Duganella dendranthematis: one gene and its partner. Each later gene encodes a partner of the first gene's protein in a complex. Links are inferred from orthologs where the notes say so. Each region holds a gene or a part of one and is shown on either strand. Other genes may lie near its edges.

Region 1 (3,314 bases):
GCGACTGGGCCCGCTGGGGCGGCAACGTCTCGCGTGAGGAACTGGTCAAGGCGGTGGAAGACCTGGCCGGTCAAAAAATGTCGATGAGCGAGCTGGCCAAGAAAGTCGGCAGCATGCGCGACCGCTGGAAAGCGCTGGACGCCGTTTCCGGCCACGCGCCAAAATCGCTGTGGGAGCGCTTCGACGCCGCCTGCACCAGCGCCTACGCCCCGGCCGCCGCCCACTTCAAGCAACTGGCGGACGAGCGTCACGCCAACGCCGCCAAGGCCGAGGCGCTGATTGCCGAGACCCGCGCGCTGGCCGAATCAGTGGCCGCCGACGGCGCCGACCTGAAAAATGTGGCCGCCGCCGGCCAGCGCCTGCGCCAGATGTGGACCCGTTTGGGCACCATCGATCGCAAGGAAAAGCGCAAGCTCGACCATACCTTCGACAAGGTGCTGGCGCAAATGCTGGCGCCGCTGTCCGAGCAGCGCAAGGTGGAGGCCGCCAAGCGCGAGGAACTGATTGCCGAAGCGGAAGCGCTGGAGCCGTCCGAGCGCCACACGCTGGACAAGCTGCGCCGCCTGCAGGAACGCTGGCAGGAGCAGGCCAAGTCGCTGCCGCTGGAACGCAAGGTCGAGCAGGCGCTGTGGCAGCGTTTCCGCGCCGCCTGCGACGCCATCTTTGCCAAGCGCAAGGAAACCGCCCACGCCGCCGATCACGAGCGCAAAGCGCATCTGCACGCCCGCGAAGCCATCTGCCACGAACTGGAAGAGGCCAGCTTCAGCGGCGACGACAAGGCCCAGCTGGCCGCCATCGCCAAGGCGCTGAAGGACGCCGCCACTGCCTGGAACGCGGCTGGCGTGGTGCCGCGCGCGTCCGAAGCGCGCATTAATCAGCGGTATCACAACGCGGTCGGCAAGGTGCAGGCGCAGGCGGACGCGATCAAGCGCCGTGCCGGCGCGGCCCAGGCCAATGCGCTGCGCGACAAGCTGCGCCTGAACCAGGCGCTGGAAAACGAAGTCGCCTCGGATGGCGCCGCCATCGACGCCGCCGAGTGGCAAGCCAAATGGGCGGCCTTGCCGTCGCTGGGTAATGATTACGAACGCGCACTGCAAGGCCGCTTCAATGCCGCGCTGGATGCGCTCAACGGCAAGCGCAGCGACTACGCGGCGCAGCTGGAGCGCAACCGCGCCAAGCTGCTGGACGAAGTGTTGCGGCTGGAAATCGTGGCCGGCGTCGACAGCGGCGCCGAGTTTGCCCGCGAACGGCTGAAGATGCAGGTCGAAGTGCTGCAATCGTCGCTGAAATCGGGCCAGAAGCCGCAATCGGCCACTGCCGCCTATCTGCAACTGTGCGCGATGCCGGCCCTGGCCGACGCCCGCACCGCCAGCCGCATCGAGCAATTGTTCCGCCGCATCGGCGCGTCGGAGCGCGCATGAGCTTGAGCGAAGTCCGCATTCAGACCGGGGATTTCGATTTGTCGACCGAGGTGGCGCAGTTGCGCGCCGGCTATCCCAAAGTGGGGGGCGTGGTCACCTTCGTCGGCACGGTGCGCGATCTGAATGAAGGCGCTACTGTGTCGGAGATGGAGCTGGAGCACTATCCGGGCATGACCGAGCAGGCGATCAGTGACATTATTGATAAGGCAAAGTTGCGCTGGCCGATTTTCAGCGCGCTGGTGATCCACCGCGTGGGGCCGCTCCAGCCGAAAGATCAGATCGTGCTGGTGGCGGTGACCTCGGCGCACCGGGGCGAGGCGTTCGCCGCCAGCGAGTTCATCATCGACTATCTGAAGACGGAAGCGCCGTTTTGGAAGAAGGAGCAGACGCCCGAGGGCGCGCGCTGGGTGGATGCCCGCGTCAGCGACGACCAGGCGCTAAACAAATGGTTGTAGCTGCTCCTTGAAAAGCTATCGCTGATCCCTATGTTAGCGATAGTTAAATATATCGGAGCAACACCATGCGTCAAGATAAACTCACCACCAAACTCCAGGAAGCCCTGTCGGACTCGCAGAGTCTGGCCGTGGGCAATGACAACCAATACATCGAACCGCTGCACCTGCTGACGGCCCTGCTGAACCAGGACGACGGCAGCGCGCGGTCGCTGATGCAACGCGCCGGCGTCAACGTCGGCAGCCTGACCAAGTCGCTGGCGGCCGCTATGGAGCGCCTGCCGAAAGTCTCCGGCACCGATGGCAACGTGCAAGCCAGCCGCGAGCTGGTAGGCGTACTCAACCTGGCCGACAAGGAAGCGCAGAAGCGCGCCGACCAGTTCATCACCAGCGAAATGGTGCTGCTGGCCCTGACGGAAGACAAGTCGGACGCCGGCACGCTGGCGCGCGAGAGTGGCCTGAGCCGCAAGTCGCTGGAAACCGCGATCGACGCCGTGCGCGGCGGCGCCAAGGTGGACAACGCCGACGCCGAAGGCCAGCGCGAAGCCCTGAAAAAATACACGCTGGACCTGACCGAACGCGCCCGCAAGGGCAAGCTCGATCCTGTGATCGGCCGCGACGATGAAATCCGCCGCGCCATCCAGGTGCTGCAACGCCGTTCCAAGAACAATCCAGTGCTGATCGGCGAACCGGGCGTAGGCAAGACCGCCATCGTCGAAGGCCTGGCGCAGCGCATCATCAACAACGAAGTGCCGGATTCGCTCAAGGGCAAACGCGTGCTGGCGCTGGACATGGCCGCGCTGGTGGCGGGCGCCAAGTATCGCGGCGAGTTCGAGGAACGCCTGAAATCCGTGCTGAAGGAACTGGCCATGGATGAAGGCCAGACCATCGTCTTCATCGACGAGATGCACACCATGGTCGGCGCCGGCAAGGCCGATGGCGCAATGGACGCGGGCAATATGCTGAAACCGGCGCTGGCGCGCGGCGAGCTGCATTGCGTCGGCGCCACCACGCTGGACGAGTACCGCAAATACATCGAGAAAGATCCGGCGCTGGAGCGCCGCTTCCAGAAGATCCTGGTCGATGAACCAAGCGTGGAAGACACCATCGCCATCCTGCGTGGCTTGCAGGACAAGTACGAGCTGCACCACCAGGTCGCCATTTCGGACGCGGCGATTATCGCGGCGGCTGAGCTGTCGCACCGCTACATCACCGACCGCTTCCTGCCGGACAAGGCAATCGACCTGATCGATGAAGCGGCGGCCAAGATCAAGATCGAGATCGATTCCAAGCCGGAAGTGATGGACAAGCTGGAACGCCGCCTGATCCAGCTGAAAATCGAGAAGGAAGCCGTCAAGAAGGAGAAGGACGACGGTTCGCGCAAGCGTCTGGAGCTGATCGACGAGGAAATCGTGCGCCTGACGCGCGAGCTGAACGACTT
Region 2 (3,018 bases), 5.4 Mb from region 1 along the record:
CCGCCGCGCGTCCGGTGGCGGATGAGGAAGTCATCCCGACGCTGGCCGCCAATGGCCGTGTGCTGGCCAAGGCGCAGGTCTCCGGTATGAATGTGCCGGGCGCCGACAACACGCAGATGGACGGCTACGCGGTGCGCGCCGCCGATTGCCTCAGCGGCAATGCGTCGCTGACGGTGTCGCAGCGGATTCCGGCTGGCCATGTGGGCCAGCCTTTGCTGCCGGGGACCGCGGCGCGCATCTTCACCGGCGCCATGATTCCCGAAGGCGCGGATGCTGTGGTCATGCAGGAGCAGTGCGAACTGGCTGGCAATGTGGTCACCATCAAGCATGCGCCCAAGTCTGGCGAGTGGATACGCCGCGCCGGCGAGGACATCACCAGCGGCAGCGTGGTGCTGCCTGCCGGCGCGCGCTTGCGCAGCCAGGAGCTGGGTCTGGCCGCATCGGTGGGGCTGGCGGAACTGCCGGTCAAGCGCAAGCTGAAGGTGGCGGTGTTCTTCACCGGTGACGAGCTGACTATGCCGGGCGAGCCGTTGGCTCCCGGCGCAATCTACAATTCCAACCGCTTTACACTGCGCGCGCTGCTGGAGAATCTGGGCTGCGAAATCACCGATTTCGGCATCGTGCCGGATTCGCTGGAGGCGACGCGCGCGGTGCTGCGCGAGTCGGCGCAGGGGCATGACTTGATCATCACTTCCGGCGGCGTGTCGGTCGGCGAGGAAGATCACATCAAGCCGGCGGTGGAAGCCGAGGGCAAACTGAATATGTGGCAGATCGCCGTCAAACCGGGCAAACCGCTGGCGTTTGGCGAGGTGCGGCAGGCGTTCTTCATTGGCCTGCCGGGCAATCCGGTGTCCAGTTTCATTACCTTCATGATGTTCGTGCGGCCGTTCGTGCTGCGCCTGCAAGGTGTGGAGGGGGCGATTGCGCCGCGCGCGTTCCAGATGCGCGCAGATTTCGACTGGCCGAAGGCCGACAAGCGCAACGAGTTCCTGCGCGCGCGCATCAATGATGTGGGTGGCGTGGAGCTGTTCCGCAATCAGAGTTCCGGGGTGCTGACATCGACCGTGTGGGGCGATGGCGTGATCGACAATCCACCCGGCCAGACCATCGCCGCCGGCGATCTGGTTCGATTTATACCGTTTAACGAGTTACTGTACTGATTGTAAAGATGGTTATTACCGTAAAATTTTTTGCCAGCGTACGCGAGGCAGTGGGGGCGTCGTCGGAGTCGATGGCGTTGCCGGCTGGCGTGGCGACGGTAGGCGCGCTACGCGAGCATCTGGCGGCGCGCGGTGAGCAGTGGCAGCAGGCTTTGAGTCATCCGGCGCTGCGCATGGCCTGCAACCAAGTGATGTGCGACGCCGATACGGCGATTGCCGACGGCGCCGAAGTGGCGTTCTTCCCGCCGGTTACCGGCGGCTAGGTCGTCTTTTTTGCCTTGCGCGCGGCGGCCAAGTCGTCGCACATGCCGCAGGCCTTGGCGTGGCGATGGCGCCGCCAAGCGGAGTAGGTGAAGATAGCGGCTGCGATCAAGGCCCATGCGCCGGCGCTCAGGTAGTCTTCCCTGGCGGTCGAGCCTTTGAACCATTCGACGGCTGCCAGCAGCGCAGCCAGCGGCACCGCCGCCAGCAAAAAGCGTTTAATCCAGAATAGCGCACCCATATTATCTCCCTCGTTTTTATCGGATCGAATGCATGCAGTCTAGTTTGACATCTTTTCGCGTTGCCGTCATCGGCGGCGGCCCCGCCGGCCTGATAGCCGCGCAAACGCTGGCGCAGGGCGGGGCGCAGGTGGACGTCTATGATGCCATGGCTTCGGTCGGCCGCAAGTTTTTGCTGGCGGGTCGCAGCGGCATGAATATTACGCATGCCGAGCCGTATGCGGATTTCGTAACGCGTTACGGCGCAAGCGCGCAGGCCCTGCGGCCGATGCTGGATGCGTTTGGCCCGCAGGATGTGCGCGATTTCGTGCAGGGCCTGGGGCTGCAGACGTTTGTCGGCACCTCGGGCCGCGTGTTCCCGACCGATATGAAGGCGGCGCCGCTGCTGCGAGCGTGGCTGCATCAGTTGCGCGAGAGCGGGATACGCTTCCACATGCGGCATCGCTGGCTTGGCTGGCAGGATGACGCGCTGCGCTTCGCGGCGCCGGACGACGCGGGCGTGGCCGGCGCACGCGAGGTGCTGGTGACGCCGGACGCGGTGGTCCTGGCCCTCGGCGGCGGTAGCTGGGCGCGGCTTGGTTCGGATGGCGCGTGGATGCCATTGCTGGCGTCACGCGGCGTTGAGGTGGCGCCGCTGGCGCCGGCCAATTGCGGCTTCGATGTGGCGTGGAGTGAGCATTTCAGTGCCCGCCATGCTGGCGAACCGTTGATGACAGTGGCCGTGATCGCGCGCGATGCGCTTGGACAGGAAATACGCCGCCAGGGACAGTTCGTGGTGACGCAGGGCGGTGTGGAAGGCAGTCTGATTTATGCGCTGTCCGCGCCGCTGCGCGATCAGATCGCGGCCGAGGGCCACACGACCATCTGGCTGGACCTGATGCCGGATTGGGCCCCGCAACGCGTGCTGGACGAAGTGTCGCGTCCACGGGGCGCGCGCTCGATGGCCAGCCATCTGCAAAGCCGTTTGGGTATCAAGGGCGTCAAGGCGGGGCTGCTGCGCGAGTGTTTGAGCAAGGAACAGTTCAGCGACGAAGCGCAACTGGCGGCGGCGATCAAGCGTCTGCCGGTGCGGCTGCTGCGGCCACGTCCCATCGATGAGGCGATCAGCACCGCTGGCGGGGTGCGCTGGGATGCCTTGCAAGGAACGATGTTGACGGCGCTGCCGGGCGTGTTCGTGGCCGGTGAGATGGTGGACTGGGAAGCGCCGACCGGCGGCTACCTGCTCACCGCGTGTTTTGCGGGCGGCGTTGCCGCCGCGCGCGATGCGCTGGCCTGGCGCGCAGCCGCGTTCACTCCCAGCTAACGTCGCCCGATCCGGTGCGGCTGACGTTGCGCTGATCCGGATTACCGAGTACGCG

What was found.
Region 2: the proteins of moaE (region 1) and moaD are in contact, whole or in part, in a crystal structure (PDB 1FMA), measured with the Escherichia coli proteins. The link is inferred for Duganella dendranthematis from one-to-one orthologs.

Annotation. Positions count from the first base shown.
Region 1 is NZ_CP051684.1:86,748-90,061, reverse strand. What follows is about bases 148-3,146. They hold moaE (molybdopterin synthase catalytic subunit MoaE), read left to right. Parts: upstream 148-1,417; coding sequence 1,418-1,876; downstream 1,877-3,146. Other genes in these bases: clpB (ATP-dependent chaperone ClpB), read left to right, coding at 1,942-3,146; HH213_RS00480 (DUF349 domain-containing protein), read left to right, coding at 148-1,421. Outside these bases: more of HH213_RS00480, read left to right, coding at 1-147; more of clpB, read left to right, coding at 3,147-3,314. UniProt on the Escherichia coli protein: Converts molybdopterin precursor Z to molybdopterin. This requires the incorporation of two sulfur atoms into precursor Z to generate a dithiolene group. The sulfur is provided by MoaD.
Region 2 is NZ_CP051684.1:5,484,740-5,487,757, forward strand. The notes cover bases 93-2,795. They hold moaD (molybdopterin converting factor subunit 1), read left to right. Parts: upstream 93-1,168; coding sequence 1,169-1,423; downstream 1,424-2,795. Other genes in these bases: HH213_RS25110 (molybdopterin molybdotransferase MoeA), read left to right, coding at 93-1,160; HH213_RS25120 (hypothetical protein), read right to left, coding at 1,420-1,662; HH213_RS25125 (TIGR03862 family flavoprotein), read left to right, coding at 1,695-2,795. Outside these bases: more of HH213_RS25110, read left to right, coding at 1-92; more of HH213_RS25125, read left to right, coding at 2,796-2,963; HH213_RS25130 (head GIN domain-containing protein), read right to left, coding at 2,950-3,018. UniProt on the Escherichia coli protein: Involved in sulfur transfer in the conversion of molybdopterin precursor Z to molybdopterin.